One region of the Methylopila sp. 73B genome, then DNA from elsewhere that is predicted to be linked to it. Evidence: riboswitches for the same ligand, from Rfam matches in the RefSeq annotation. Region 1 holds a riboswitch; each other region holds the start of a gene.
What was found. Region 1 has a riboswitch for cobalamin ahead of K244_RS0104285 (CbtB-domain containing protein). Riboswitches for the same ligand answer to the same signal wherever they lie in the genome.
Positions count from the first base shown of each region.

Region 1 (10,364 bases):
CCTGCCGGGCGGGATCGACGACCCGCACCGCAGCGCCGTCCTTCAAGCGCTGCTGGCCGGCGACCACGACCATCTCGTCGCCCGAGACCCCGTCGACGATCTCGACCTCGCCGACCCGCCGTTCGCCGAGCTTCACGGTCGTCTCGACCGCCTTGCCGTCCTTCACCCGGTAGACGAGATTCTCGGAGCCGCGCGGCACCAGGGCGCTTTCCGGGATCACCACCACCGATTGGGTCTCGTCCGCCGTCACGTCGACGCGGGCGAACAGGCCGGGCCGCAGCAGACGGTCCGCGTTGTCGAGGCGGGCGCGAACCTTCAAAGCCCGGCCGTTGACGTCGACCAGCGGATCGATCGCGTAGATCTTCCCCTCGAAGGTCCGGCCGGGATAGGCGTCGACCGACACCGAGACGCCGAGACCGACCTTGACGTCGCCGAGGCGGGTCTCAGGCACGCGGAAATCGACCTTCAGGGTGTCGATGCTCTCGAGATTGACGATCGGCTGGCCGGCCTGGACATAGGCCCCGACCGAAGCGAGTCGGAAGCCGACGACGCCGTCGAACGGCGCGCGGATCTCGGTCTTGCCGAGCCGCACCTTTACGAGCTCCACCGCGGCCTTTGCGATCGCCCGGTCGGCGATCGCCTGGTCGCGGGCGGTGTCGGTGGCGTAGCCCGATTTCGAGAGCGACTGGGCGCGCTTGTAGTTGGCCTCGGCGAGCGCGAGCCTCGCTTCGAGGTCCTGCAGCTCCGCCATCAGCAGCGTGTCGTCGAACTTGAGCACCGGCGCGTTCGCCGCCACCCGGTCGCCGTCCTTGAAGTTAATCGACACGAGCCGCCCGGGTTGTTCGGCCGCGAGTTGCACCGACTCCTCGGACACTAAAGAGCCCACGGAAGCGAAGCGCGACGAGACCGTCTGAGGCTTCGCCGCGACGGCCTCCACGGCGACGCCGGTCGCCGGGGCTTGAGCGGGCTTCGCCGCGGCGCTTGAGCCGGAACGGCCCGCAGCGACGGCGACCTTGTCGAAAGCGCTTTGGACGGGAGACGGCAACAGATCGTTCAGTCCGGCGTAAGCGCCGGCTCCAACCGCGGCGAGCGCCGCGAGGGCGATGAACGACGTGCGCATGCGATCTCCTGACAACAACCATAATCCAGCGCGAGCGGCGGCGCCATGGACACCCGCGCTGTCCTCTTACGACGCGGGGCTCCGCTCCGTGCGCCGCGATCACGCGATCGGGATGCGAAACGGCGGGACGCCAGCGCGGGAGCCATGCCATCCCCCGCCTTGACCCGGCGGGCGCGGGCGGCCCACCCTGCCGCCGCCTTCGCTTGTCTTCGAGACCGGATCAGCCGTCATGTCCCCGAGTTCCGCCGCCGCATTCGCCCCCGCGGCGACCAACAATCTCGACGCCTTCTGGATGCCGTTCACCGCCAACCGGCAGTTCAAGGACGCGCCGCGCCTGCTCGTGGGCGCCAAGGACATGCACTACACCACCTCCGACGGCCGGCAGGTTCTCGACGGCACCGCGGGGCTCTGGTGCGTCAACGCCGGCCACGCGCGGCCGAAGATCGTCGAGGCGGTGCAGCGGCAGGTGGCGGAGCTCGACTACGCGCCCGCCTTTCAGATGGGCCACCCCAAGGCCTTCGAGTTCGCGAGCCGCCTGACCGCGCTCGCCCCGAAGGGCCTCGACCATGTGTTCTTCACCAACTCAGGCTCGGAGTCGGTCGACACCGCGCTGAAGATCGCGCTCGCCTACCAGAAGGTGCGGGGCGAAGGCGGCCGCTTCCGGCTGATCGGCCGCGAGCGCGGCTATCACGGCGTCGGCTTCGGCGGCATCTCGGTCGGCGGCATCGTCACGAATCGAAAGGCCTTCGGTCCCGGCCTGCCTGGCACCGACCATCTGCGCCACACCTACGACCGCGAGCGAAACGCCTACTCGCGCGGGATCCCGGAACACGGCGCGGAGCTCGCCGACGACCTCGAGCGGCTCGTGGCGCTGCACGACGCCTCCACCATCGCGGCCGTGATCGTCGAACCGGTCGCGGGCTCGACCGGCGTGGTGCTGCCGCCCAAGGGCTATCTCGAACGGCTGCGCGCGCTCTGCGACAAGCACGGCCTGCTGCTGATCTTCGACGAGGTCATCACTGGCTTCGGCCGACTCGGCGCGCCTTTTGCCGCCGACTGGTTCGGCGTGACGCCGGACATCATGGTGACCGCCAAGGGCATCACCAACGGCGTGGTGCCGATGGGCGCGGTGTTCGTGTCCTCGGCGATCTACGAAGCCTTCATGAACGGTCCGGAGCACGTCATCGAGCTGTTCCACGGCTACACCTACTCGGCGCATCCGCTCGCCTGCGCGGCGGGGCTCGCCACCCTCGACACCTACGCCGAGGAAGGCCTGCTGACGCGGGCGAGCGAGACCGGCGCGCGGTTCGCCGACGAGCTGCATGCGCTGAAGGGCCTTCCCCACGTCGTCGACATCCGCAACATCGGCCTCGTCGGGGCGGTCGAGCTCGAGCCGATCCCGGGGCAGCCGACCAAGCGCGCCTTCTCCGCCTTCCTGAAGGCCTACGAGAAAGGGATCATGATCCGCACCACCGGCGACATCATCGCGATGTCGCCGCCGCTGATCATTTCGGAAGCGCAGATCGACGAACTGGTCGGCACGCTCGCCGACGTGCTGCGCACGCTCGACTGAGATGACGCTTCCCGACAGATCCCCCACCCCTCGCCCCTCCGACGACCGCCCCCTGAGCCGCGCCGCCTTCTTCGGATGGGGCCTCGGTTTCATCAGCCTGATCGCGCTGTCTGTGGTCGGCCTCGGCCACAGCCCGCAGATCCGCGGCGCAGCGAACCTGCGCTACGCGATCGTCGTCGTGCTCGTGGCCGCCGCGCTCGCCGCCGCCATCGTCATGCTGGCGCGCGCCGAGGCCGCGACCCGCGTGGGCGACGCCTTCCGGCGCTTCGGCGTGGCGTTCGGAGCGACGGCGCTCGTGCTGTTCGTCTGGGAGGCGATCGCGGTCGGCCGGGGGCTCTCCCCTTCGCCGGTCGGCATCGTCGCCGCCCTGCTCGGCTACTGATCCTCCGGAGGCATCCCATGGCGACGCCCACCACTCACAACCTTGCCGTCGACGGCCGGCGGCTCTGGGACGCAATCCACGAGACCGCGGCCTTCGGCGGCACGCCCAAGGGCGGCGTGCGGCGGCTGACGCTGTCCGACGAAGACCGTCAGGTGCGCGACTGGTTCCGCGCGGCCTGCGAGGCGCTCGGCTGCGCGGTGACGGTGGACGACATGGGCAACATGTTCGCCCGCCGGCCGGGCCGTCGCGACGACCTCGCGCCGATCGCCTTCGGCTCCCACCTCGACACCCAGCCGACCGGCGGCAAGTTCGACGGCGTGCTGGGCGTTCTGGCGGGGCTCGAGGTCCTCCGCACTCTTCACGACGCCGGCTACGAGACCAATGCGCCGCTGGAGTTGGTAAACTGGACCAACGAGGAAGGCTCGCGCTTCGCCCCAGCCATGCTCGCATCGGGCGTGTTCGCCGGCGCGATCGCGAAGGAGACGGCGCTCGCCCAGACCGACCGCGAGGGCGCGACCTTCGGAGCCGAGCTCGAACGCATCGGCTACCGCGGCGACGAGCCCTGCGGGGCGCGGACGTTCTCCGCCTTCTTCGAGCTCCACATCGAGCAAGGGCCGATCCTGCAGGACGAGGACAAGATGGTCGGCGTGGTCGAGGCCGTGCAGGGCATCCGCTGGTACGAGATCACGCTCATCGGCCAAGACGCCCATTCCGGCGCGACGCCGATGCGGCTCCGCCGCGACGCGCTGGTCGGCGCCTCGCGCGTGGTGGCGGCGGTCGATCGCATCGGCCGGGCGCGGCCGGACTGCGTCGGCACCGTCGGCCTGATGGAGGTCAAGCCGAACTCCCGCAACGTCTCCCCCGGCGAGGTCTTCCTCACCGTCGACTTCCGCTCGCCCGACGACGCCAAGGTCGCGGCCATGGAGGCCGACCTCATCGCGGCGGTCGCGGAGATCACGTCGGACCTCGGCCTCGAAGGCGCGCCGGTCCGCATCTGGGACCAGCCCGCGACGATCTTCGACGCCGAATGCGTGGCGGCGGTCGAGGCCGCGGCTGAGGCCTTCGGCCAAGGCTCGCGCAGGATGGTCTCCGGCGCCGGGCATGACGCCGCCTACGTGGCGCGGGTGGCGCCGACCGCGATGATCTTCGTGCCGTGCAAGGACGGGATCAGCCACAACGAGGCCGAAAGCTCCACGCTGGAGCAGTGCGCCGCCGGCGCCCAGGTCCTGCTCGACGCCGCCCTTCGCTACGACCGGAAGTTCGGCTAAGGCGTGGTCCGCTGACGGCACCCATCCTACGAACGGCGGCTGCGCTTTCCGTTGTCCCGCCCTCCGTCGTCTGCTACGCCTCGGTCATTCGCTTCGGCGTCCTTCGGGACCTCTGAGGGAATCCGGTGGGACGCGCCTCGGCGCGTCGAATCCGGAGCTGCCCCCGCAACTGTGAGCGGCGAGCGGCGCGCCAAGGACCATGGCCACTGGGTTTCGACCTGGGAAGGCCGGCGCGACCGCCGCGACCCGCGAGCCAGGACACCTGCCGGAACCGCGAGCAACCGCCAACGCCCTCGGTGGGAGGGCACATGAGGCCTGTGATGACCGACCTGACCCGTTCCCCGACCCGCGCCGGCGCCCTCTCCGCGACCCGCGCGCTGCCGATCGTCTGCGCCTTTCTGCTTGGCGTGATCGTAATTGGCGGGACCGGCTTCGCGCAGATGGCGGCCGCCCACAACGCGGCGCACGACCACAGGCATTCCATCGGCTTTCCCTGCCACTGAGGGAATCACCAAGATGACCCTCTTTCGCACCATCGTCCTTCTCGCGGCGCTGGTGGGCTTCGGCGCGGGCGTCGTCCTGACCGTCGTCCAGCAGTTCGGCGCCCAGCCGCTGATCGTGAAGGCGGAAGTCTTCGAGCAGGCGCGCTCCGAGGCGTCGGCGCCAAAGCCCCACGACCATGAAGCCTCTGGCGTCCATGACCACCTCGCGGCGTCCGCCGCCGACGTGGCGGCGGCCGAAGCCCACGAGCACGGCGGCGGCGACGAATGGGCGCCCGCCGACGGGGCCGAGCGCTTCCTCTGGACGCTCGCCGCCAACGTCGTCAGCGGCGTCGGCTTCGCGTTGCTGCTTGTGGCCGCGAGTGAGCTCAAGGGCGGCCTGACTTCGTGGCGCGAGGGCCTGTTCTGGGGCCTCGCCGGCTTCGCGGTGTTCACGCTCGCGCCCTCCATCGGCCTGCCGCCGGAGGCGCCTGGCGTCGAAGGGGCGCCGCTGATGGACCGCCAGATCTGGTGGATCGGCACGGCGATCGCGACCGCGGCCGGCCTCGCCCTGCTCGCCTACGGCCGCTCGCCCATGGCTGCGCTCGGCGCGATCGTGCTGATCGCCGCGCCGCACGTGATCGGCGCGCCACAGGCGACCGAAGCGCCGGCCATCCCGCGCGATCTGGAGCACGACTTCGTGGTGGCGGTGATCGTCACCGGCTTCGTGTTCTGGGCGGCGATCGGCGTTCTCGCCGGCGCCCTGCGCGGGCGCTTCGCGGCGGCCTGACGGGACGATGCCCATCCCCGCGCGCCGCGGGACCGTCACCCTCGTCCTCGGCGGCGCGCGCTCTGGAAAGAGCCGCTTCGCCGAGGGGCTGGTGACGGCGACCGGGCTCGACCTCGTCTATGTCGCAACGGCGCAGGCCTTCGACGACGAGATGCGGGAGCGGATCGCCCGTCACCGCGCCGACCGCGCCGGCGAGGGCTGGCGCACGGTCGAGGCGCCGCTGGCGCTCGCGGGCGTCGTCGCCGCCGAATCCGCGCCCGGGACGGCGCTGCTGGTCGACTGCCTGACGCTGTGGCTGACCAACGTGATGCTGGCGGATCTCGACGTGGAGCGCGAAGTCGATGGCCTGCTCGTGGCGCTCGGCGCCGCGCAAGCTCCCGTCGTCCTGGTCTCCAACGAGGTAGGCTACGGCATCGTCCCCGAGAACGCGCTGGCCCGCGCCTTCCGCGATCATCAGGGCCGGCTGAACCAGCTTGTCGCCGCGATCGCGGACCGCGTGACGCTGGTGGCGGCGGGCCTCCCCCTCAATCTCAAGCTCCCGAAGGAGCCGACCCCATGACCGCATCCCACAAGATCCCCGCGACCGTCGTCACCGGCTTCCTCGGGGCCGGCAAGACCACGCTGATCCGCCACCTGCTGCAGAACGCCGGCGGCCGGAAGATCGCGCTGATCGTCAACGAGTTCGGCGACGTCGGGATCGACGGCGACGTGCTGCGCGCCTGCGAAAGCGAGGCCTGCCGCGAGGAGGACATCGTCGAGCTCGCGAACGGCTGCATCTGCTGCACCGTCGCCGACGACTTCATCCCGACCATGGAGAAGATCCTCGCCCGCAACCCGACGCCGGACCACATCGTGATCGAGACCTCCGGCCTCGCCCTGCCCCAGCCGCTGGTGCGCGCCTTCCGCTGGCCGGAAATCGCGACCCGCGTGACGGTGGACGGCGTGGTGACCGTGGTCGACGGCCCCGCGGTCCGCGACGGCCGCTTCGCCCACGACGAGGAGGCGGTCGCCGCCCAGCGCGCCGCCGACCCCAACGTCGATCACGAGAACCCGATCGAGGAGCTGTTCCAGGACCAGGTCCGTTCGGCCGACCTCATCATCGTGCACAAGGCCGACCGCCTGTCGGAAGACGAGATCGAAGCCGTGAAGGCCGACGTGCTGACGCATTCCAGCGCCGGCGTGCGCGTGGTGTCCGCCGCCAACGGCGACCTGCCGGCCGACGTGCTGCTGAGCCTCGCCTCGGGCGTCGAAGACAAGATCGACGCGCGCCCCACGACCCATGAGCTCGAGGGCGAGGTGCAGCACGACCACGACGACTTCGAGAGCTTCATCGCCGAGACGCCCGAGGCCGCCGACGCCGGCGAACTGGAGGCGCGGGTGCGCCGCGTGCTCGAGGCGCACGACGTGCTGCGGCTGAAGGGCTTCGTGCCGGTGGCGGGCAAGACCGCGCGGCTCGTGGTGCAGGCGGTCGGGACGCGCGTCGACACCTATTTCGACCGCGCCTGGAAGCCCGGCGAAGCGCGGCTGGGCCGGCTGGTGGTGATCGGCGAGAAGGGCGTGGACCAGGCCGCGATCGCGAAGGCGTTGGCGGGGTGAAGCGGATGCCGTCATCCCGGCCGAGGCGTCAGTCGAGAGCCGGGATCGTCATGAGGAAGCGGCGCTTCGTTCTGAAGACGGTCCCGGCTCTGCGCGGCTGCGCCGCGCCGGCCGGGACGACGCGCGCCTCCATCGAGGAGATCTGAATGCACCTCCTGAAGGCCCAAGGGCAGCCGATCGGCGACGGGACGGAGGCGGTCGATCTCGACCTGACGCCGGCCGACGTCGTGATCGTCTCCGCGGCCGACACGGAGATCGCGGGCCTTGCCCGCGCGCATGCTGCGCTCGGCGACGGGGCGCCGTCGCTGCGGCTCGCGAGCCTGCAGAAGTTGCGCCACAACATGTCGGTCGATCTCTTCCTCGAGAAGACGGTCGCGCGCTCCAAGCTGCTGGTGCTGCGGCTCCTCGGCGGCGCCGCCTACTGGCCCTACGGGGTCGAGGAGGCGGTCCGCATGGCGCGGCGCCATGGCGTCAAGCTCGCGGTCATGCCCGGCTGCCACAACGCCGATCCCGACCTTATCGCCCGCTCCACCGTGCCCTTGGACGAGGCCGACCGGCTGTGGCGACTGCTGGTGGAGGGCGGGCCCGCGAACGTCGCGGCGGCGCTCGACGCCTGCCGCGCCTGGGTCGACGGAGCGCCGGTCGGCGCCGAGCCGATCGCGACGCCCGCCGCGGGCCTCTACTGGCCAGGCCTCGCCGCGCCGGACCTTGGCTCAATCGCCGCTCAGTGGCCAGAAGGCGCGCCCGCGTCGCCGATCGTGTTCTACCGCGCGCAGTACCAGGCCGGCGACGTCGCTGCGATCGACGCGCTCATCGCGGCGCTGGTCGCCCGAGGCCTCGGGCCGCTGCCGATCTTCGTCTCCTCGCTGAAGGAGGCCGCGGCCGCCGCCTTCGTGCGCGAGACCTTCGCGGCCGTCCGCCCCGCCGTGGTGCTGAACACGACCGTGTTCGCGGTGTCGAAGCCCGGCGCGGTCTGGGCCGCGACGCCGCTCGATTCGGCGGACGCGCCGGTGCTGCAGGTCGCGCTCGCCGCCATGGACCGCGCGACCTGGGAGGCCTCCCCCCGGGGCTTGAGCGCGCGCGACCTCGCCATGGGCGTGGCGTTACCCGAGATCGACGGCCGTATCTTCACGCGCGCCATCGCCTTCAAGACCGCCGGCCGCGTCGACGCCGCGACCGAGACGGAGATCGTCGCCTTCGAGGCGGCTCCTGACCGCGTGGCTTTCGTGGCCGACCTCGCGGCGAACTGGGCGCGGCTGCGCACCACGCCGCGGACCGACCGCCGGGTCGCGCTGATCCTCGCCAACTACCCCACCGGCGCGGCGCGCCTCGCCAACGGCGTCGGCCTCGACACGCCCCAAAGCACCGCCGTGATGCTCGACGCCCTGCGCTCCGCCGGCTACGCGGCGGGGGGCGCGCCGGAGACCGGCGCCGCGGTGGTGGAGGCGATGACGGCGGCGCTGACACGCTCCACCGCTTGTCCCGGCGAAGGCCGGGACACGAGCGCGGCGCTTCTCCACCTCCCCGCCTACACGCGCTTCCTCGCCGCCCTCCCGGACGCCGCGCGGAACAAGATGCGCGACCGCTGGGGCGCGCCCGAGAGCGATCCGACCTTCGACCGCGCCGCCGGCGGCTTCCGCCTCGCGCTGCGCGTCTACGGCAACCTCGTCCTCGGCGTGCAGCCCTCACGCGGCTTCGACGTCGACCCGAAGGCCGCGCATCATGATCCAGACCTGCCGCCGCCCCATGGTCACCTCGCCTTCTACGTCTGGCTGCGCGAGGTCTTCGGCGTCCATGCAGTCGTCCACGTCGGCAAGCACGGCAACCTCGAATGGCTGCCGGGCAAGTCGCTGGCGCTGAGCAGCGCCTGCTACCCCGAGATCGCGCTGGGGCCCCTGCCCCACGTCTACCCCTTCATCGTGAACGACCCCGGCGAAGGCGCCGCCGCCAAGCGCCGTGCGGCGGCCGTGATCATCGATCACCTCACGCCGCCTCTCGCGCGCGCGGACGGAACCGCTGATTTGCGCGAGGTCGAGACGCTGGTGGACGAATACGCCGAGGCGCAGGGGCTGGACCCGCGCCGGGCGGCAAGCCTGGGCAAGGAGATCCTCGCCCGCGCGGCGAGTCTCGGCCTCGACCGCGACTGCGGCTTCTCGATCGCCGACGACCCCGACGACGCCCTGACCAAGCTCGACGCCTTCCTGTGCGAGGTGAAGGAGCTTCAGGTCCGCAACGGGCTGCATGTCTTCGGCCGCTCGCCGACAGGCGCGAAGCGGGCCGAACTGCTTGTCGCGCTGGTGCGCTCCCCACGCGGGGCGCGGCCGGAGGACGCCTCGCTGACGCGGGCCTTGGCGAGCGATCTCGGGCTCCACGGCTTCGACCCGCTCAGGCCCGATTTCGCCGCGCCTTGGACCGGCCCGCGGCCCGTGGCGCTGGTCGAGGTGTCCGACGAGCCTTGGCGCACCGTGGGCGACACGGTAGAGCGGCTGGAGCGCCTGGCGTTGCGGCTGGTGGAGGCGAGCGCGGGGATCCCTCCTCGCGCCGAAGGCGTGGGGAGGGTGGCGCCGCCGGAGGCGGCGTCGGGTGGGGTCGCGGGCGTAGAGCTCAGTCCCGACGCCCACCCCACCCGACCCGGCTTCGCCGGGCCACCCTCCCCTGTCCCAGGGGAGGGATCGCGGGCCGTCCTCCATGAACTCGCGACCGTCGTCGCGCCGCGCGTCGACGTCTCCGGCGCGGCCGAGATCGACGGCCTGCTGCGCGCGCTCGACGGGCGCTTCGTGGCGCCCGGCCCGTCCGGCGCGCCGACGCGGGCGCGGCTTGACGCGCTGCCCACGGGCCGCAACTTCTTCGCGCTCGATCCGCGCTCGGCCCCGACCGAGGCCGCTTGGCGGCTGGGGCGGACGGCGGCCGACGTGCTGTGTCGCCGGCACTTCCAGGATCAGGGCGAGTGGCCGCGCCGGCTCGCCATCTCCGCCTGGGGCACCGCCAACATGCGCACCGGCGGCGACGACATCGCCCAGGCGCTCGCGCTGATGGGCGTCGCCCCGCAGTGGGAGGCGGGCTCGTCCCGCGTGGTGGGGCTCGTTCCGCTGACCTTGGCCGAGCTTCGGCGCCCGCGCGTGGACGTGCTGTTCCGCATCTCCGGCTTCTTCCGCG
Region 1 is NZ_JAFV01000001.1:884,727-895,090, reverse strand. Features, by position in the region: gene K244_RS0104305 (efflux RND transporter periplasmic adaptor subunit) at 1-1,120, opposite strand, end outside; gene K244_RS0104300 (aspartate aminotransferase family protein) at 1,350-2,693, shown strand; gene K244_RS0104295 (hypothetical protein) at 2,695-3,075, shown strand; gene K244_RS0104290 (Zn-dependent hydrolase) at 3,093-4,343, shown strand; cobalamin riboswitch at 4,421-4,628, shown strand; gene K244_RS0104285 (CbtB-domain containing protein) at 4,664-4,846, shown strand; gene K244_RS0104280 (CbtA family protein) at 4,860-5,612, shown strand; gene cobU (bifunctional adenosylcobinamide kinase/adenosylcobinamide-phosphate guanylyltransferase) at 5,620-6,171, shown strand; gene cobW (cobalamin biosynthesis protein CobW) at 6,168-7,208, shown strand; gene cobN (cobaltochelatase subunit CobN) at 7,355-10,364, shown strand, end outside.

Region 2 (10,364 bases), 1.4 Mb from region 1:
CTCCGGCGGCCAGCAGCAGCGCGTGGCGCTCGCCCGGGCGCTCGCGACCTCGCCGGGCCTGCTGCTGCTCGACGAGCCGCTGTCGGCGCTCGACGCCAAGGTGCGCGTGCGGCTGCGCGACGAGATGCGCGCGCTGCAGCAGCGTCTGGGCGTCACCACGATCATGGTGACCCACGACCAGGAGGAGGCGCTCGCCATGGCGGACCGCATCGTGGTGATGAATCACGGCGTGATCGAGCAGGTGGGGACGCCCGAGGAGATCTACCGCCGTCCCGAGACGGCCTTCGTGGCCGACTTCGTGGGCCACATGACCTTCCTCGACGCGGTCGTCACAGGCCCCCGCAGCGTGAAGGTCGGCGCGCTCGACTTCATCGTGGCGGAGGACGCCGGCGCGGCGGTCGGAACGTCGGTCAAGCTCGCGCTCAGGCCGGAAGCGGTCCAGACCCGCGGCGTCGCGGCCGACGCGCCGAACCGGTTCGACGCCCGGGTCGGCGACCTCGCGTTCCTCGGCGCCTTCTGCCGCGCCCAGCTCGCGCCGGTCGAGCCCGGCGCGCCCGTCATCGCCGCCGACATCTCTGCCAACGCCATGCGCGACCTCGGCGTCGCGACCGGCGACGTCCGCTCCGTCGCCTTCCCGCCGGAGGCGCTGCGCGTGTTCGCCGCGGCGGCCTCGTGAGCGAGCTCGCGACGTCCGCGCCTGCGACGGCCCGGGCCATGAGGTTGCGCCGCTCGGGCCTGGGCGAGGCCCAGGTCGCGGGCGGGCTCATCGCCGTCGTCTGCCTCGTCCTGATCCTCATCATCGCGCTGCCGCTGTGGACGCTGCTGTCGAAGAGCGTGCAGAACGTGGACGGCCAGTTCGTCGGCCTCGCGAACTTCGCGGCCTACGTCCGTTCGCCGACGCTGGTCGCCTCGCTGGTGAACAGCGTGATGGTGGCGGGGCTCGCGACCGCGATCGTGATCCCGCTCGCCTTCGTCTACGCCTATGCGCTGACCCGCAGCCGCATGCCGCTGAAGGGGCTGTTCGCCGCCGCCGCCCTGCTGCCGATCTTCGCGCCGTCGCTGATGGCGGCGCTCGCGCTGATCTACGTGTTCGGCAACCAGGGCATCCTCAAGTTCTGGATGATGGGCGCCTCGCTCTACGGGCCGATCGGCATCGTGGCGGCGGAGGCGCTCTACAGCTTCCCCCACGCGCTGCTGATCCTCACCACCGCGCTGTCGCTGTCCGACGGGCGTCTTCGCGAGGCCGCGGACGCTCTCGGCACGACGCGGCGGCGCATCTTCTGGACCATCACCTTGCCGGGCGCCCGCTACGGCCTCGTCAGCGCGGCCTTCGTGGTGTTCACCCTCGTCATCACCGACTTCGGCGTGCCGAAGGTGATCGGCGGCCAGTTCGACGTGCTTGCGACCGACGCCTACCGCCAGGTCGTCGGCCAGCAGAACTTCCCCATGGGCGCAGTGGTCGGCCTCGTGCTGCTGATCCCGGCGGTGGCCGCCTTCTTCGTGGACCGCCGCGCCCAGAAGCGGCAGACCGCGCTGCTCTCGGCGCGCGCGACGCCATACTTCCCCAAGCGCGACCGGCAGCGCGACTGGTCGCTGTTCGCCTTTGCGGCGCTGGTCGGGACCGCCATCGTCGCCACCTACGGCGTCGCGGTCTGGGGCTCCTTCGTGCGCTACTGGCCGTACAACCTGTCGCTGACGCTCGCCAACTACGACTTCGCCAACGTCGAGCCGACCGGCTGGGAGGGCTATTTCAACTCCCTGAAGCTCGCGGGCCTCACGGCGGTGATCGGCACGGCCTTCGTGTTCGTCGGGGCCTATCTCATCGAGAAGCTAACCGTGTTCCCGCGCCTCCGGGGCTTCGCGCACTTCCTCGCCATGCTGCCGATGGCGGTGCCCGGCCTCGTGCTGGGCCTCGGCTACGTGTTCTTCTTCAACGCCAGCTGGAACCCGCTCAACGTGCTCTACGGCACGCTGGTGGTGATGGTGATCAACACAGTCGCGCACTACTACACCGTCGCGCACATCACGGCGCTGACGAGCCTGAAGCAGATCGACCGCGAGTTCGAGGCGGTCTCGGCCTCGCTCAAGGTCCCGTTCTGGCGGACCTTCTCCCGCGTCACCGCGCCGATCTGCATGCCGGCGATCCTCGACATCGCCGTCTATCTCTTCGTCAACGCCATGACGACGGTCTCGGCCGTGATCTTTCTCTACGGCTCCAGCACAAAGCTCGCGTCGATCGCGATCGTGCACATGGATGAGGCCGGCGCGGTCGCCTCCGCGGCCGCCATGGGCACGGTGATCATGGCGACCGCGATCGGCGTGAAGCTGCTGCATGTGGCGCTCAACGCTTTGGTCTTCGGCCGGCTGCAGCGCTGGCGCGTCCGCTAAACGCCAAGGAAGTGAGCATGAAACCCCGTCTCGTCGCGCAGTCCGAAAGCGACACCAACCTGACCGACCGGCGAGCCGCCTGGCAGGCGGGGGCGCTCGACGGGCCGACCCGGGCGCTGCTCGCCCGCGATGAACGCGCCTTCCTCCGGCAGTCGGTCTCGACGCCCTGCCTCAACGCCATCGCCAAGGCGGAGGGGATCTGGATCGAGGACGTCGCGGGCCGGCGCTACATGGATTTCCACGGCAACAACGTCCATCACATCGGCTACGGCCATCCGCGCCTGAAGAAGGCGATCGCCGATCAGATGGACGCGCTGCCCTTCGCTCCGCGCCGCTACGCCTGCGAGCCCGCGGCGCTGCTCGCGGAGAAGCTCGCGTCCATCACGCCCGGAACGCTCTCGAAGGTGCTGTTCACGACCGGCGGCTCCGACGCGATCGAGCTGGCGGTGAAGATGGCGCGGATCGCGACCGGCCGGTTCAAGACGCTGTCGTTCTGGGACGCCTTCCACGGCGCGGGCGTCGGGGCCGGCGCCATGTCCGGCGAGATGCTGTTCCGCTCAGGTCCCGCGGCGCCGCTGGTCGCGGGCGCGCTGCAGGTCGCGCCCTTCGGCGGCTATCGCTGCCCCTATGGGACCACGACGCCGGAGGCGAGCGGGGCGGCCTGCGCCCGGATGATCGACTACGTGCTGTCGCGCGACAGCGACGTGGCGGCGCTCGTCGCCGAGCCGACGCGCGCGGTGCCCTACGTGGCGCCGCCCGGCTTCTGGGGCGAGGTGCGCGCGATCTGCGACCGCCACGGCGTGCTGCTGATCTTCGACGAGATCCCGACCGGGCTCGGCAAGACCGGCCGCATGTTCTCCTGCGAGCACGACGGCGTCGCGCCCGACATCCTGGTGACCGGCAAGGCGCTCGGGGGCGGCATCCTGCCAATCGCGGCGCTGATCGCCCGATCGGAGCTCGATGTCGCGCAGGATTGGGCTTTCGGCCATTACACCCACGAGAAGAACCCGGTCACAACGCGCGCCGCGCTGACGACGATCGAGATTATCGAGGACGAAGGGCTGGTCGAGAACGCCGCCGCCGTCGGCGCCTACGCGCTGGAGCGCCTGAAAGACATGAGCAGCCGCCGCGAGGTCATGGGCGACGTGCGGGGCAGGGGGCTTTTGCTGGGCGTCGAGATGGTGAAGACTGGCGGGTCCGACCCTGACGGGGCGCTTGCGGAGGACATCATGTACCGCGCGCTGGACCTCGGCCTGTCGTTCAAGACCACGATGGGCAACGTCATCACCCTGACGCCGCCGCTGACCCTGACGCGCGACGAGATGGCGCTCGCGCTCGACCGGCTGGAGACGGCGATCGACGGCGCGCTCGCCGAGAGGGGAGATTGAGCCGGGCCTTCCCCCCTCACCCTTGCGGGGAGGGGCCGGGGGTGGGGGTGGTTCCGGACACGTCGCCGACCCCCATGCCGCTCTGTGCCGACCCACGGCGTTCGGTTCTGGACCACCCCCACCCTTACCCTCCCCGCAAGGGGGAGGGGGCGGAGACGTCGGGCCGAGAACCGTGGAGCGCAGCGCGTCTGGGTTCCGGCTCAAGGCCGGGACACGCGCGCAGCGTCGCGACAGCATGAGCGCCACCCACGTCCTGATCGAACTGCTGGGCGAGGTCGCGCTTCTGCTCTGGGGCGTGCACGTGGTCAGCAGCGGCGTGCAGCGCGCCTTCGGCAGCGACCTGCGCCACATGCTGGGCGAGGCCCTGCGCAACCGCGGCCGCGCCTTCCTGGCCGGCGTCGGCGTCACGGCCCTGCTGCAGTCGTCGACCGCGACCGCCCTGATGATCGCCTCCTTCAGCGGGGCAGGGGCCGTGGAGCTCGCCCCGGCCCTCGCCATGATGCTGGGCGCGAACGTCGGCACCACGCTGATCGTGCAGGTCGCGTCCTTCGACGTGTCCTATGTCTTCCCGCTGCTGCTGTTCCTCGGCGTCGCAGTCTACCGCCGGGGGCGGTCCAGCCTCGTCCGCGACCTGGCGCAGACCGCGATCGGCCTCGGCCTGATGCTGCTCGCGCTGCATCTGCTGGTGGAGACCATGCGGCCGATCGAGGCTTCGGCCACGCTCCGGATGCTGCTCGGCGCGCTGACCGAGGAGCCGCTGATCACGGTGCTGCTGGCCGCCGCCTTGAGCTGGGCCGCGCACTCTTCGGTCGCGGCCATGCTGTTCGTGATGTCGCTCGCGGGCGCGGGCGTGATCTCGACCGAGGCGGCGCTCGCCATGGTGCTCGGCTGCAACCTCGGCAGCGCGCTCAACCCGCTGATCGACGCCATGGGCGGCGCGCCCGCGAAGCTTCGGGCGCCGCTCGGCAATCTCGCCAACCGCCTCGTCGGCTGCGCGCTGGCGCTGCCGTTCCTGGGCCCGATCGCACAAGCGCTGTCCGTCGTCGACGCCGATCCGGCGCGGCTCGCGGCGCTTGGCCATCTCGCCTTCAACCTCGCCACCGCCGCGCTGTTCATCGGCCTGCTGCCGCAGCTCGCGGCGCTTCTCAAGCGCGCGCTGCCCGACCGGCCGACGGAAGGCGATCCCGCCACGCCGCTGTACCTCGACGAGGCCGCGCTTTCGACGCCCTCGGTCGCGCTCGCCAACGCCGCGCGCGAGGTGCTGCATATGGCGGACGTGGTGGAGGGCATGCTGAAGGGCTCGCAGGGCGCCTTCGCCCATGACGACATCGGCCGCGTGCTCAACGTCAGCCGCACCGACGACGTGCTCGACACGCTCTACGACAAGATCCAGCTCTACATCGGGGCGATCGACCACGACCGGCTGAGCGACAAGGAGACCCAAAGGGTCTTCGCCACGCTCGCTCTCGCGATCAACCTCGAGCACATCGGCGACATCGTCGACAAGAACCTGATGGAGATGGCGGCGCAGCGCATCCGCGACAAACGCCTGCTGCCGCCGGCCGCGATCCAGCGCATCGACGCCATGCACGCGCGGCTGTGCGAGCACCTGCGCCTCGCGGTCGCGGTGTTCATGTCGGGCGACCACCAGGCCGCCCGGCGGCTGGTCGCAGAGAAGGAGCAGTTCCGCGAACTGGAGCGCGAGGCCACCGAACGCCATTTCGCCGAGATGCGGTCGGGCCGCGCCGACCAGATCGAGACCAGCGCGCTGCAGCTCGACATCACGCGCGACCTGAAGCGCATCGAGGCGCACATCGCAGCGACCGTCCACGGCCTGCTCGAGAGCGACGGCCAGCTTCGCGCGAGCCGGCTGGCGCCGGGGCGGTCCTGACCGGCGTCGCTCCTGTTGATGGGCGGGAGCTGAGGTCCCGAGTCGGCCGCAGCGCCAATTGACAGCCGCGACATGTCCGCCATAGCGTCCGCCGCGACGGTTCCCCTCGGGGATCAAAAGGGAACGCGGTGCGGGTCTAACGACCTCATGCCGCGGCAGCCCCCGCTACTGTAAACGGCGAGCGCTTCGTCACTCAGCCACTGGGCCTTCGGTCCCGGGAAGGCGACGACCAGCGCGGCGACCCGTGAGCCAGGAGACCTGCCGTCAGTCGTGTGGTCACACGCGAACGCGTCGGGCGGGGTGCACCGATGGTGGGCGAACCGTCGGCGCACGTGACGTGCGTTTGCGGCAAGACCTCGAGTTCGCGGTGACGTGCCACTCGTCCCGCTCGGGGTCTCCATGTCCAACCTGTTGTCCCGCCCACGGCGCGCCCACGCGGCCGCCGTCCTCGCCGTTTCCTCCGTCCTCGCCGCCTCAGCGGCCGCCCAGCAGGCGCCCGCCGACGACTCCACCGCGCTCGAAGAGATCTCGGTCACCGCGAACCGGGTCGAGGGCCCGGCCGCCGCGATCGGCAGCGCGGTCTCCTCGATCTCCGGCGAGGAACTGAAGCGCCGCCAGATCCGCGTCGTCTCCGACGTCCTGCGCGAACTCCCCGGCGTCGCCGTCAACCGCACCGGTCCGCTCGGCGCCCTGACCCAGGTCCGCATCCGCGGATCGGAGGGCAACCAGACGCTCGTCATCGTCGACGGGATCCGGATGAACGATCCGGGCACGAGCGCGGAGTTCGACTTCGCCAACCTGCTCAATCTCGAAGTCGAGCGCGTCGACGTGCTGCGGGGTCCACAGAGCGCGCTCTACGGCTCCGACGCGGTCGGCGGCGTGATCAACATCACGACCCGCAAGGGCGAGCCGGGACCGACGCGCTTCCGGGCGAACATCGAGGGCGGTTCGTTCGGCGCCCTCACCGGCACGGCCTCCGTGTCCGGCGGAACGCAAGCCTATGACTATCTCATCGCCGGCCAGGGCTATCGCACGAGCGGGATCTCGACCGCCAAACGCTTCGACGCCTTCGCGCCGACCTCCTCGCTCGACCGCGACGGCTACCAAAGCGGAACAGGCCTCGCCAAGGTCTCGGTTCGGCCAAATGAGCTCCTCGAGTTCACCGGCGTCGCCCGCTACACCGACTTCAAGGCCGATCGCGACGGCTTCGGAGCCGCCTCCGACGGATCGCCCTTTGCGGCCTCCGTCGACACTCGCGACACCGAAAAGGGCAAGCAGTTCTACGGCCGCGCGCAGATGACGGCGACGCTGCTCGACGGCGCCTGGGGCCATGTCGCGGGGCTGAGCTACACCAACTCCGACCGCCGCAGCTTCGACGGCGACGGTGCGAAGACCTTCGCGACCGTCGGCGAGATGACGCGGTTCGACTACCAGACGAACTACCGCTTCGCGACCGAAGCAGGGCTGCCGGCGAGCCACGTGGTGACCTTCGGCGCCGATCACACGCGCGACGCCGTAGACAGTTTCACGCAGTTTCCGTCTCAGCGCGCGCCCACCGTCAAGCAGCACATCGACAACGCGGGTCTCGTCGGACAGTACCAGCTCGGCCTGTTCGACAGCCTGTTCGTGACTGGCAGCATCCGACACGACTTCAACGACCGGTTCGAGGACGACACGACCTCTCGTCTGGCGAGCGCCTACACCTTCCAGCGCTCGAAGACCAAGATCCGGGCCTCCTACGGCACGGGCCTGAAGAACCCGACGACCTTCGAGCTGTTCGGCTTCGCCGACAACTTCGTCTCGAACGAGAACCTCACGCCGGAGAGGGCGCAGGGCTGGGACGTCGGCTTCGACCAGCCGTTCTGGAACGACCGCGTGGTCCTCGACGCGACCTATTTCCAGCAACGCGTGAAGGACTTGATCTCCAGTGAGTTCGTCCCGGCGAAAGGCGCGGGTCAGCCGGTCAACCTCGCGGGCAAATCCAAAATCGACGGCGTCGAACTCGGCCTGACGGTGAGGCCTTTCGCGGATGTCAGCGTCCGCGCCGCTTACACGTTCACAGACGGCGAGGATCCCAACGGCGACACGCTGGTCCGCAGGCCGCGCCACATCGGCAGCGTGAACGTCAACTACGTGTTCCTCGACGGCCGCGCGAACGCCAATCTTGGCGTCGTCTACAACGGCCGGCAGAAGGACAACCGGTTTGACGCCGAGACATTCGAGCGGGCGCCCGTCTCGCTGAAGGCCTACACGCTCGTCAACATGGCCGCCTCCTACAAGGTGACCGAGAACGCCGAGGTCTACGGACGGATCGAGAACCTCTTCGACAAGCAGTACGAGGAGGTCTTCACCTACAACACGCCCGGCCGGGCGGCCTATGGCGGCGTGAAGGTGTCGTTCTGACGGGCGGGCGGACGTTGGCGCCGGCCCTCTGGGCCGCGGCGGCGTTGGCGGGGGTTGCGCTGCGGCCGGGCCCCGTGCAGGCGGACCGCTCCACCACCCGCGCGGCCATCTCTGTGCTGAAGGCGGGCCGGCCTCGTGAACGTCGCGGCGGAACTGCAGCTCGACAACTGCGGCCAGCTCCCGCTGCAGACGATCGTTCAGGCCGGGTCGACCTGCTTGCCGTCGACGGCATGGGCGGTCCGCGGCCGCTCCGCCATCAGCGCCCACCCGGCGTTCCAAGACCTGCTGGAGCGCATCGGCGACCCTCGGCTCGTCGCCGCCAAGGGGCCGCCGCGGACGGTCACTCGGCCGAAAGGGCGGGGCGCCATGCATGGCTCGCGGCTAAGATCGGCGCTCTTCAAAGCGCCGTTCCGTCAAGGATCGACGCTCCCTCATCAACCATCACTTAAGGACCTTGCGCCGGCTAACCTTGATCCAGCTCATCCTTCGGTTATTAAGAAGCCTGGCTCATTACCCAGGGGTACCCTATGATGTCGCTCAGCTTCCGCGTCTCCGCCGCCGCGCTCTCCGCCACGCTCATCGGCCTCACGTTTGCTCCCGTGACGGCGCAGGCGGATCACTGGCGACACCGGCGCCATGGCTATTACGGCCATCATCATGACGGCGGCCGCACGGCTGCGGCGATCGTCGGCGTCGGCATCCTCGGGCTTGCCGCCGGAGCCGCGATGGCGGAGTCGTCCCGCGAGAGCTGCCGGCTTGAGCGGCAGCGGTTTCGCGACAGCCGCGGCGTCCGGCGGACGCGCACCATTGAGGTCTGCAGGTAACCGGCAGGGGTCCGCCACGGCGGCGTCTGCTACGTTCGCGTGTCGGTCCCCGCCGATCTCCTGCCGCACCTGAGGACATTCAAGGGGACGCCCAAGACGGAGAAGTGGGAGAGCCTTCACACGAAGGAGCCGGCTGAGGCGAGGCGTCGGTCCACTTGCGCCTTGGACCGGATTGAGGCGGAGTTCGCGGCGAAGCGTCGCGTGCGACGACAGAGACTCTGCAGCCGGCCCGCCGCCTACGAGACCCATCCTCTTCCGGACCGCAGCGATCGTCCCAAAAACGGATAGGAGTCGTATGTCAGTGGCCGATTTAATGGTCGTGCCCGCGCGCGCCAGGAGCAGGCTTGGAGGCGCCACTCGCTTCGACTGGAACGGACCTTCACCGCGTGGGCGCTCTCAGAAGTTAGGTCCCTTCGAAGCTCTCACCCTGCTTGGGGGCCCCCAACGTCCAGAAATACTCGGTGTTTTCGCCGCTTTGTCCTGCGGCGAAACCGTCCGTAGCGCTTCGCGATCATTTCAGGCGTGTCACCACCTGCTCCGCAGGCGGTTTCGGGCTCAAGGGTTTGGGTCTCATCTCCGTTCCTTCGTCACTGCGACGAGACCCAAACTCTCTTCAAAGCTCGACCGTTAAATCGAACCGTAGGCTCCGACGCCGGGCAGTCGCCGACGGCTCTGGTTCGCGCCGTCACTCATGGATCGTCGCCGGGTCGATGGAGAGCGCGAGCCGTTCAACTCGGCGCCCTCCCATGACGTGGCTTTTGAGGATCTCGGCGACATCCTGTTCGGTCTCGAACCGGTACCAGGAGCCTTCGGGATAGATCACCATGACCGGCCCGTGTTCGCAGACGTTGAGGCAGCCCGCGTGGTTGACCCGGATGCGCTTCACGCCGAGCGCCATTCCGAGCCGACACATGTAGTCGCAGAGTCGCCGGGCGCCCTTTCCTCCGCATGAGCCGCGCCAGTGCGACTCCGGGCGCTCGTTCACGCAGCAGAAGACATGGACCCGGTAGACCGGATCGGCGTCCCCCGCCGGATCGGACGCATGCTCGCTCCTGGCCATTTCAGCCGACCGCGCAGCGCGCGAAGCCCTCGGCGAATTCCGCGCGGTCGAGATTCTTCCCGATGACGACGAATTGCGACAGGCGGGCCTCATCTTCCTCCCAGAGCCGGTCCGGCCGCATCGTGGTCAGCATCCTGACGCTCTGGAACACAATGCGCTCCCGGAAGCCGCGCGCGTTGAACACGCCCTTGGTGCGATAGAGGTCCTCGCCACGCGTCTGGGCGAGCTCGTTCAGCCACAGCGAGAAGCGGTTGACGTCGATCGGCCGGCTTTCCTCGAGGATGAACGAGCCCACGGCCCGGTCGTGCTCATGCTCATGCTCGTTGAGGAATTCCGGGTCGACCTCGAGCTTCTGCACGAGGTCGAAGGCGCCGACGCCGATCACCTTGGCGATGTCGATCTCGGCGTTC
Region 2 is NZ_JAFV01000001.1:2,271,448-2,281,811, reverse strand. Features, by position in the region: gene K244_RS0111055 (putative 2-aminoethylphosphonate ABC transporter ATP-binding protein) at 1-676, shown strand, start outside; gene K244_RS0111050 (putative 2-aminoethylphosphonate ABC transporter permease subunit) at 715-2,388, shown strand; gene K244_RS0111045 (aspartate aminotransferase family protein) at 2,406-3,776, shown strand; gene K244_RS0111040 (Na/Pi cotransporter family protein) at 4,012-5,667, shown strand; cobalamin riboswitch at 5,748-5,948, shown strand; gene K244_RS0111035 (TonB-dependent receptor) at 6,067-8,070, shown strand; gene K244_RS0111025 (hypothetical protein) at 8,598-8,894, shown strand; gene K244_RS24170 (hypothetical protein) at 9,580-9,807, opposite strand; gene K244_RS0111015 (GTP-binding protein) at 9,956-10,364, opposite strand, start outside.
Region 2: it holds a riboswitch for cobalamin, as region 1 does, so the genes downstream of both, K244_RS0111035 (TonB-dependent receptor) here and K244_RS0104285 (CbtB-domain containing protein) in region 1, are expected to answer to the same signal.

Region 3 (10,364 bases), 2.2 Mb from region 1:
GCGGCGGCGTCGGGCAAGCCGCTGGCCGAGGTCCGGCAGGCCTTCGTGGACCGCCAACCCATGGGCCGGCTCGGCGAGGGCCGGGAAGTCGCCGCGCTCGCGGTCTATCTCGCCAGCGAGGAGTCCAGCTTCGTCACCGGCCACCTCCATTTCGTCGACGGCGGCTTTGCGATCTAGGTGGCCGGCTAGCGCATGAGACTTTAGAAGAGGGTGCGCGTGCTTCGAGACGCCCGCTGACGCGGGCTCACCAGCATGAGGAGGTCCAGGCGCCTGACGTCAGACCCCCCACGCCGAGGAGCCGACCGCAGGTTGGCGTCTCACCGCACGCCCAACCTCGTCGCTCTGATTGAGATTTCCAAACGGGCTCTCGATGGTCCGCCCAGTAAGCAGGACAGACACAATGCATATCCTCGTCATCGGCGCCGCCGGCATGGTCGGCCGCAAGCTTACCGAAAAACTCGTCGCCAAGGGCGCTCTCGCCGGCCGGACCATCGAGCGGCTCGACCTCGTCGACGTGGTTGTCCCCAAGGCCCCCGAAGGCGCGGCGTTCCCGGTCAACGTCTCGGCGGCCGATCTCTCCGAGCCGGCGACCGCGTCGCAGCTGACAGCCGACAAGCCCGACGTGATCTTCCACCTCGCGGCGATCGTCTCCGGCGAGGCCGAGGCCGACTTCGACAAGGGGTGGCGCATCAACATGGACGGCACCCGCTACCTGCTGGAGGCCATCCGCCACGCCAATTACGTCCCCCGCCTGGTCTTCACCTCGTCGATCGCCGTGTTCGGCGCGCCGTTCCCCGAGTACATCCCGGACGATTTCCACCTGACGCCGCTGACCTCCTACGGCGCGCAGAAGGCATGCTGCGAGCTCATGCTCGCCGACTACACCCGCAAGGGCTTCGTGGACGGCGTTGGGCTGCGTTTCCCCACCATCGTCGTGCGGCCGGGCGCGCCCAACAAGGCGGCTTCGGGCTTCTTCTCCGGCATCATCCGCGAGCCGCTGTCCGGCATCGAGGCGATCCTCCCCGTCGGCGACGACGTGCGCCATTGGCTGGCGAGCCCCCGCGCCGCAGTGCAGTTCCTGATCCACGCCGCCGAGATCGACGGCGCCGCGGTCGGCCCGCGCCGCAACATCACGCTGCCGGGCGTCGAAGTGACGGTCGGCCAGATGATCGAGGGCCTGAAGGCCGTCGCCGGCGACGCGGTCGCCTCGCGCATCAAGCGGGAGCCCGACGCGACCGTGCTGAAGATCGTGTCCGGCTGGCCGGAGGCCTTCGAGGCGAAGCGCGCCGCCGAGCTCGGCTTCAAGGCCGACGACAGCTTCGAGGCGATCGTCCGCGCGCACATCGAGGACGAACTCGGCGGGTCCTTCGTGGCGTAAGCCGCTCCGCTTGGGGCGCGGACTTCAACTCTGCGAAAGCGAGGCCGCGCCCTTCTGGCGGCGACCGTCGGCCTCACGGCCCGTCGGCCGCGGGCCGTGAAGCCGACCCAAACGCCATCCAATCCGGACGAGTTCAAAAGCACGTAGGTTGTCTTTCGCTACCAATTTTGATTGACAAAAGCAGCCGGCGGAGCTTCCCTTCCACCGTTGGTCTTTGTTTGGATACCCATCTGGCTGATTAATATCCCCCGAATTGTTGCGTGAATAGTTGAGATGCCCGGTCGACACGGTCGGCCCTGTGCGTTGACGTGCTTTTGCTGACGCGTCGACTGCGAATGCAGTTCTTCAAACAACGACACTTTCCGGGGAAACGCCATGAACTTGCAGAAAATGGGGCGCGCGTTTGCGTGCACGCTGACCGTGGCTGGCTTTGCCGCCGTCGCGCATGTCGACGCTGCTCAAGCCGAAGATTGCCCGGTCACTCACGCGGCGCTGAGATCAGCGCTTCTCCAGGCCGACGAAGTCGATTCCACCGGCTTGAACAACCACTACTGGGCGGTCGTGGTGAACCGTAGCGGGACGGTGTGCGCCGTCGCCTACTCAGGACCGACCGTTGGATCCCAATGGCTGCTCAGCCGTCAGATCGCCGCCGCCAAGGCGTTCACCGCGAACGGCCTCAGCCTTGACGGTGCGCCGATCTCGACGGCGATGCTGTACCCTTGGGTGCAGGGCAGCCCGAGCGGCGGCAATCCCCTCTTCGGTCTCGCGGCGGGCAACCCGCTGGATGGGGACGCCGTCTACGACGGCGACTACGCCAAGTTCGGAACGCCGGAGGACCCGCTGATCGGCAAGCGCGTCGGCGGCACGATCACCTTCGGCGGCGGACTTGGTCTCTACAGCGGCAACACCGCGGTCGGCGGGCTCGGGCTGTCGGGGGACACGGCCTGCGCCGATCATTCAACAGCGTTCCGCACGCGGAACAGGCTGGCGAGAACGCCGACCAACGTCGCCGACAAGATGATCTTCGACAACACGAACGGACATCCGCATTGCCCGAACGATAGGGGCACCGCAGGCGTAACTGTCCCGGCATCCTGACGCCGCCAACGAGCGGGTCGCGCCGCAGGTGATTGTTCCCGCCCGCCGCACGACAGGCCCCTGTGAGGCGCGCCGCGCGACGTGCGGCGCGCTGGGTCCACGACCATCGGCGGCTTGGCCGTCGCGGCGCGGGCGGCTAGCATCCGCATCGTTCGGTGCCCGCGCGAGCGGGAGAATCGGAAACGCGGTGCGAACCCGCGGCGTGCCCGACGCTGTGAGGGGGACCGGGACGGCATGACGCCACTGGCCGACAAGGCCGGGAAGGCGCCGCGCCCGGGACGATCCCGAGCCAGAAGACCGGCCGGACGCCAGAGCCATGACCGCGCGGACGGCGGGAGGGGCGTTGCATTCGCTGAAGAGGAGCGAAAGCGATGTCGCTTGCCGTGACGTCTCCGATGCCCCTGCCGCAGGGCGACCAGACCTCGGACCTTGCGCCGGCGGGGGCGTTCTCCGAAGCCGAGCGGGGCGCCGTCTACCGCGCCATCGAGACCCGCCGCGACGTGCGGAACGAGTTTTCGGCGCGCCCGGTGCCGGACGACGTCTTGCGGCGCATCCTCGCCGCGGCCCACGCCGCGCCCTCGGTCGGGCTGATGCAGCCCTGGAACTTCATCCTCATCCGCGATCCGCAGACGCGCGGCCGCGTCCACGAGGCGTTCACGCTTCGCAACGCGGAAGCCGCCGAACGGTTCGAGGGCGCGCGCGGCGATCATTACCGCAGCCTGAAGCTCGAAGGCATCCTGACCGCGCCGCTCAACATCTGCGTCACCTGCGACCGGGACCGCGGCGGGCCGCAGGTCCTCGGCCGCACGCACCAGCGCGACACCGACCTCTACAGCACGGTCTGCGCCGTGCAGAACCTGTGGCTCGCGGCGCGGGCGGAGGGGGTCGGGGTCGGCTGGGTCAGCATCTTCGACCCGGAGGATCTGAAGCCTCTGCTCGGCGTGCCGGAGCGCGCCGTGGTCGTCGCCTATCTCTGCGTGGGCTACGTCGATGAACTCTTCGTCCGGCCCGAGCTCGAGGCGCGGCGTTGGGCGCGACGGTCGCCGCTCGACGACGTGGTGTTCGAGGAGCGCTGGGGCGAGAGGCCCACTCAGGCCGAGTGAGGGCCCCGCCGGTTACGGTTTCGCCTGCGCCTTGGCGCAGCCGGCGACGCCTTCGAGCGCTTCGCTTGATCCTGTCGATGCGAAGGACGTGGAGACGCCCTCGATCGCGACCGACACGGCCTTGGCGGTCCGAAGAGCGCCAACAAGCTTGGCCAGGGCGGCGGGGTCGGCGCCTTGGCCAAGCGTCAGTTCGCCCTCCGACGCGGTCATGGGCAAGGCGACCGCGAGGCCGTCGGCGACAAACTGCGCCTCGACTGTCTGGCGCGTCGCGGCCTGGCCCTTGATGGAGGCCAGCACCACGCGCGCCGAGGCGCCCTTTTGGACATGGGGCCCGCCGCCCTCGCCGCAGGAGAACGAGAGCACGTCGCCGCCCTTGGTGGAGACCGCCGCCCAGTGCGCGCCCATCTGGTAGCCGGAGTTCCAGACCTCGGGGGCGTCCTGCGCCGATGCGGCGGTCGGGCCGAAGGCGAGCAAGGAGAGCGCGACGGCGGGCGAGAGGCGGGCTGAGATCATGGCTCGGGTCTCCTGCGGCGCGGATGGACCGCAGGAGTCATCGCCCGATCACGCTGGCGGAATCAACCCTGGCCGCGGCGACGCCCGGAGCCTGCGCGCCGCTCAGTGCTCCTGCTGCGTCATCTTGTCGACGAAGGCGATGCCGATGGCCGAGAGGATGAAGATCGAATGGATGATGGTCTGCCACATCACGCCTTCGGAGGTGAGCCCGCCGGGCACGCCGATCTTGCCGGCCTCGATGAAGGTGCGCAGGAGGTGGATCGACGAGATGCCGATGATCGCCATGGCGAGCTTCACCTTCAGCACGCCGGCGTTGACGTGGCTCAGCCATTCTGGCTGGTCGGGGTGGCCGGCGAGGCCGAGGCGCGACACGAAGGTCTCGTAGCCGCCGACGATCACCATCACGAGCAGGTTCGAGATCATCACGACGTCGATCAGGCCGAGCACGGTCAGCATGATCTGCTGCTCGGTGAAGGAGGTGGCGTGGCTCACGAGGTGCCACAGCTCCTTTAGGAATTGGAACACGTAGACGCACTGCGCGAGGATCAGGCCGAGATAGAGCGGCAGCTGGAGCCAGCGCGAGCTGAAGATGACAAGAGGCAACGGACGCAGGCGGCCTGCGGACAGGGGCTTTTCAGCGGACAAGGTCGGGTTCCGGAGTTGATGACGGTCGGCGATGCGCCGAGGGCCCCGGATAGCATGCGGCGCGGCGGTCCCGGGCGACCGCTCGAAGACGTGAAGCGCGGCGGTTCGCCGCCGTCCGACGACCGATGGACCCCCCGGGGGCAAATCGAGCGCTCGCCTATTCGTGATCTCCGCCCTCTTGAACCGGCGCCCCGCGATGGCGTCACGGTGTGCGTGAAACTCGGGAGGATGAAGGATGATCGGCCAAAGCCGTCGAACGCTGCTCGCCGCCATGGGCGCGGCCCCGCTGAGCCTTGCCTTGGGCGTCGCGCCGTTGCGGGCGCAAACCGTCGACGAGGCCGCTCTCGCCAAGCCGGGGCCGCTCCCCGAACAGGCGTTCGGACCGGCCGACGCCAAGGTCAAGGTGATCGAATACGCGTCGATCACCTGCCATCACTGCCTGAACTTCCACCTCAACACTTGGCCGCAGATCAAGGCGAAGTACGTCGATCCCGGCAAGATCCGCTTCGTCATGCGGGAGTTCCCGACGAACGCGCTCGCGGCCGGCGGCTTCATGCTGGCGCGCTGCGCGCCGGAGGATCGCTGGTATTCGACGATCGACCTGCTCTACCGCAGCTCCGAAACCTGGGCGCACGCGCCCGATCCGGTCGCGGAGCTCAAGCGGGTCATGAAGCAGGTCGGCATGACCAACGAGGCCTTCGAGGCCTGTCTCTCCAACCAGAAGCTGCTCGACGACGTCAACACGGTGGCCCGCGGCGGCGCGGTCGCCGGCGTGACGGGCACCCCGACCTTCTTCTTCAGCGGCGGGCGGAAGGAGCAGGGGGCGCTGACTCTCGAGCGCTTCAGCGCGATCGTCGACCCGATGCTGGCCTGACGGCGGGTGCGGCGGAACGGCTTGAAAAACCATCGAACCCCGCTCAGGAAAAATTTCCAGCCTCAGAGAATGAGGGGTTGCAGCATACGATGCTCCACGTCGCCTCAGGTTGGCGAAATTGTGCCCGGCTGACTGACGCTCGGCCGCTGTTGGCCGAATGGAGGGAACTCGTTGACCGTGGCGGTCGCGCGTACCTCCTCATGGCGCATCGACTCCTCCGGGGCCTGCCGCCGAGCCGGAATGGACTGAAGTGCGTCCATTTCTGAGTAGCAGGACCGTGCTCAACGTACGCTGAACTGCACCGGCGCCGTGATCATGCGCCGGGCCTGCGGCGGCGGCGCGGGCACAGGCGAGGCGCGCCGGACCAGCGCCAGAACGGCCTGATCGAGCTCGGAATGGCCGGACGAGCGGGCGAGCGAGATTGACAGCACGTTGCCCTCGCCGTCGATGCGGAACCGCACATAGGCCGTCCCCGTCTCCCCGCGGGCGCGAGCGGCGGAGGGATAGAGCTTGCGCCGCTCGAGGTGCGCCATCAGGCGGGCCTGCCACGTGACGGGGCTTTCGCCGGCGGCGCCGGACGCGCTCGCGGAGGCGGCGGTTCGGTCCGACAGCGCGACCGGCGCGCTCGCCTGCTCCCTGTCGGCGGAGGCCTGACGCGGAGCGCTCGGAGCCGGGGGCTGCGCACGGGGCTTCTTGGGCTTTGGCCGCGGCGGCGCCTCTTCGGCGGTTCGGCGCACTTCGGGCCGCGCCGTGGGAAGCGGAACCTCGACCGCATCGAGCTCGGGCAACTCCGGTTCGACCGCGTCTTCGGTCGTCGCCTCCGCGACCTCGTCAGGCTCCTCGGTCTCAGCCTCGTCGGGGACGGCTTCGGACCGCGAGGCCGCCGCCGCCTCGGCGGCTTCCGCAAACACTTCATCCGGCGCGGATTGCTCGGCGTCGGTCGCGACCGACTCGGGCAGGGGCGCGAGGTCGATCATGATCGCCGGCGGCGGGCCCGGAGGCAGGGCGATCGGCGGAGAGAGCAAGGCCCACCATGCGACGCCCACGTGCAGGGCGACGATCCAAAGCGCGGCCGCCGTCCAGCGCAGGACGTCGTGATCGGTCGCGCTCGCTCCGATCGAGGCCGTCCGACTCATGGCTCAGAAGGCTTTCGCCACCCGGCTTCGGATGCGCGCGAAGGCCGCCTGCGCGCCGCTCGCGGCGCGTGCGGCTGAGGCGTCGAGCGGGGCGGCGTCGAGCGCCGCGGCGAAGCTCCGCCAGCTCAGGCCGCGCCCGTCGGCGGCAGGCGCAAGATGCCGCGCGCCGAAGCTTTCGGACAGGCCGAGCTTCGCCGCCTGCTTGAGCAGGAACGCCGCGCCGAGATTGGAACCTTCCGCCACGTAAAGCCAGCCAAGCGCCTCGGCGAGGTCGTGTGTCTCGCCATGGGCGAAAGCGGGGGCGTCGGCCTCCTCCCGCGGCGGCAGGCCGAGATCGGCCAAGTCCCGGACGATCAGCGGCAGGCGGCGCAGCGCAGGCAGCCCCGGAACGAGCCGGATCAGCTCCGGGTCGCCATAGAGCGCGTCGACGTCGCGGTGGAAGGCGCGCTGCACATCGAGGAACCGGCCATAGAGGTCGAGGCTCGCGAACGGCCGCCCCGCCATGATTGCCGCGTCCAGCGCCGCGTGCTGCGCGGCGGTTTCCGTTTTCAGACGTTTCGAGAGGCTGTTGGCTTGGCTGACGAGATCGAGCGTTTTCATTCGACTTTCCGGGCTGGAGAGCTTGGTCCGGGACGGGCCGACTCAGAACTTTGCGGTGAGCGAGGCGGTGAAGGTCCGGCCGGGCGCTGGCTGTAGAACGAGAGACAGCGGATCGACGTAGTATTTGTCCGTAAGGTTCTCGATTCCGACGTTCGCTGTGAAATACTCGTTGATCTTGTATTCGGCGAACACGTCCACGAGCGTGTAGGGCTTCCAGTCCACCAAGGCGATGAATTGGCTCAATCCCTGCGCGGTGGCGTCGCCATGGCCGATGGCGCGCTTGCCCACATGCTGGATGCGGCCGCCGAGGGTGAGCGTGTCCCAGAACTCCTGCGAGGCCGTCAGGCTGAGCGAATACTCCGGAGGCACATGGTTCGTGCTGTAGTCGGAGTAAAGCGACTTGCTTTCGCACGCATCCGCAGTGCGGCAGAAGGTGACGTCGAGATAATAATTCGCCGTAAGCTCAGCCTTGAAACCTGCGTTTTCGTAGACGCCGGAAAACTCGAGACCTTCGAATCTCGCCCTGTCGATGTTGAAGATCTGCATGCCGGACACGGTGATGCCGTTGAGTTCGTAGGCCGTGAAGCGCCGGGAGATGTAGTTCTTTACGTCCCAGTTGAAGTAGCTGAGCTTCACCATTCCCTTGTCGCCGACGGAGTACAGGCCTTCCTTGCGGAAGTTTGCTCCGACCTCCCAGTTGCGGGAGCGTTCCGGCTTGACGTTCGGGCTGACGCCCATGGAGAAGCCGGTCGCGGCCTCGATGATGCTCGGGGCGCGCAGCGTGCTGGAGTAGTTCGCGTAGAGCTGAACCCCCGAGAGCGGCTCGACCGTCACGCCGACCGACGGGCTGAAGCCGCCCTCGCTGCGCTTGACGCGGTAGTCGTAGCCGCGATCCCAGTCCTCACCCGGGTCGTTGCGGTCCTTCGACCAAAAATGCGTGTAACGCAGGCCGCCGTTGAGCGTCAGCCAGTCGACCGGTTTGAACGACGACTTCACAAAGCCGGCGGCTTCGTTGCGCACGGCGTCGCGGGGATCGAGCCAAGACATAACCGCACGGGTGCCTTTGCCCGGCCGAGTGTCCTCGCCGCGGTAGGCGACTCCGTAGGTGAGGTCGAGATCACCGTAAGCGAGGTCGAGCTTCGACAGGTTGGAGATTTCGCCGCCCCACATGTCGGTGTCGGAGCCGGGCCGGAAATCGCCACGCTTGTAGACGGTGTAGGAGACAGGGTTAGGGCCGCGGACCTCCAATTGGCTCCAGTAAACGTTCGCTTTGAGATCGATCAGCGGATTGTCGGCCGGCGCCCAACGATAGCGGCTCGTCAGCGTGTCGAGGTCGGTCTTCGAGGACAGCGCCAGTTGGTAGGGTTGCGCGCGTTCGCTGGTGAGGCGCGAAGCGAACTGCGAACCCGTGTCCGCGCGGAAGCCGGTGTAGCCCACCTGCAGGCTCTGGTCGTCGTCGAACCGCACCGTGCCCTTGAAGAGCCAGGATTGGGTCTCGAGCTGCGTGTTGAGCACCTCCTCGCCGGCGCGGTAGTTCGTGAGGCCGCCGTTCTCGACGTAATCGGTCCAGTCCTGGCACCAGCCGGTCGAGCTGCAGATCGTCCTCGGCCCGGTATGGACGGGCTTCGCGCCGTCTCCTCCATTCTTACCGGCGAAGTAATTGCCCTGCTTGCGATAGGCGAAGCCGCCGATCAGCTCATAGTTCTCCTGCTTCACAGCTGCGACGGCGCTGCCGAAACCGCTGCTCGGCTGGAGGAAGCCTGGCCTGTCCATGCCATCGGACGACGGCGTGGCGACGGCCGGTGCGCCGGCCCAACTCGGCCAGCTGTAGCCGCCCCGAGCGTTGTCGGTCGGCTTGGTCGTGTTGGTTCCGAAGCCGCCTTTCACCCGCACGCCGTAGTCCCGCCCATCCTCGACGAGGTCCGAGGCGTTCAGCGTGCGCATCGCGACCGTACCGGCGACGCCGAAGGACGCCGCGTCGGAGCCCTTGATGATGTCGACTCCGCCCAGGAGGTCAGGGTCCATGTAGGTGCGGTTCGAGACGCCCTGATAGCCTTGATAGATCGTCATGGCGTTCTCGGCGCCGTCGATCGTGGTGGCGACGCGGCCCATGCCCTGCATGCCGCGGATGTTCACGTCGATCGCCCCGGCGCCGTTGCGGGCCTCGCCCGACATCACGCCGGGCGTGCCGCGGAAGATGTCGGCCGGGCTCGATCCCCGGAAACGCTCGATCGTTTCGGCCGAGATGTGCGCGGTCGGCGCCGGCGTCACGTAAGGCGCGTCCGCCGGCGCGACGCCTCCGGCGCCCGTCACCTGGATGGGACTGAGCACCAGCGAGCCCTCCGCGCCCGGCGCTTCGTCAGCCGCGGCTGCCGGAGCGGTGATGACGGCGGTCCGAGCCGAGGTGAGCTGGTAGGTCAGGCCCGTCCCAGCGAGCAACCGGCGCAACGCGGCGTCCGGAGTCGCTGGACCAGACAAGCCTGCGGTGGTCTTGCCCGCGGCGAGATCGGGCCGGTAGGCGAGCTGAAGGTCGGCCTGACGCCCGAAAGCAGCGAGCGCGTCGCCGAGACGGCCGGCCGGAATCGAGAACGGGCGTTCGGGCGCCGTCTGCGCTTTGGCGCCTCCAGAGGCGGTCAGCGCCGCGCCCGCCAGCAAGCTCGCCGCGAGGCGCGCACCGACGCCCCGTCCGTTCCGATGTCCCGATGTCACGCCCGTCGTCCCCGATGACTGATCGATCGACGGAGCGGCGCGCCGGCGTCCGATCCGTCCCCGCTTTCGAGAACGAACGGCGCTTCGGAATTTCCTGCGCGAATGAGCTTCGCAGGCTCAGAAGCGGGACAGCACCACCAGCCAGGGGGTGACGGCGCGCGCCGATCCGCCCAACGGCGCAATCGCGGCAGCGAGCGCGTCGAGCGGCGAGGCCGGGTCGAACACGCCGCTGATCCGCTCTGCGCCCAGGGTCGTGTCCGCGATGATCACGCGCGCCGCGCTCCAGCGCGCCACGCGGGCGGCCACGG
Region 3 is NZ_JAFV01000001.1:3,067,986-3,078,349, reverse strand. Features, by position in the region: gene K244_RS0114755 (SDR family oxidoreductase) at 1-177, shown strand, start outside; gene denD (D-erythronate dehydrogenase) at 401-1,378, shown strand; gene K244_RS0114745 (heme-binding protein) at 1,754-2,476, shown strand; cobalamin riboswitch at 2,613-2,797, shown strand; gene bluB (5,6-dimethylbenzimidazole synthase) at 2,872-3,579, shown strand; gene K244_RS0114735 (hypothetical protein) at 3,592-4,092, opposite strand; gene K244_RS0114730 (TIGR00645 family protein) at 4,195-4,737, opposite strand; gene K244_RS0114725 (thioredoxin domain-containing protein) at 4,973-5,611, shown strand; gene K244_RS0114720 (energy transducer TonB) at 5,893-6,747, opposite strand; gene K244_RS0114715 (biliverdin-producing heme oxygenase) at 6,751-7,347, opposite strand; gene K244_RS0114710 (TonB-dependent receptor) at 7,390-10,056, opposite strand; gene K244_RS0114705 (FecR domain-containing protein) at 10,174-10,364, opposite strand, start outside.
Region 3: it holds a riboswitch for cobalamin, as region 1 does, so the genes downstream of both, bluB (5,6-dimethylbenzimidazole synthase) here and K244_RS0104285 (CbtB-domain containing protein) in region 1, are expected to answer to the same signal.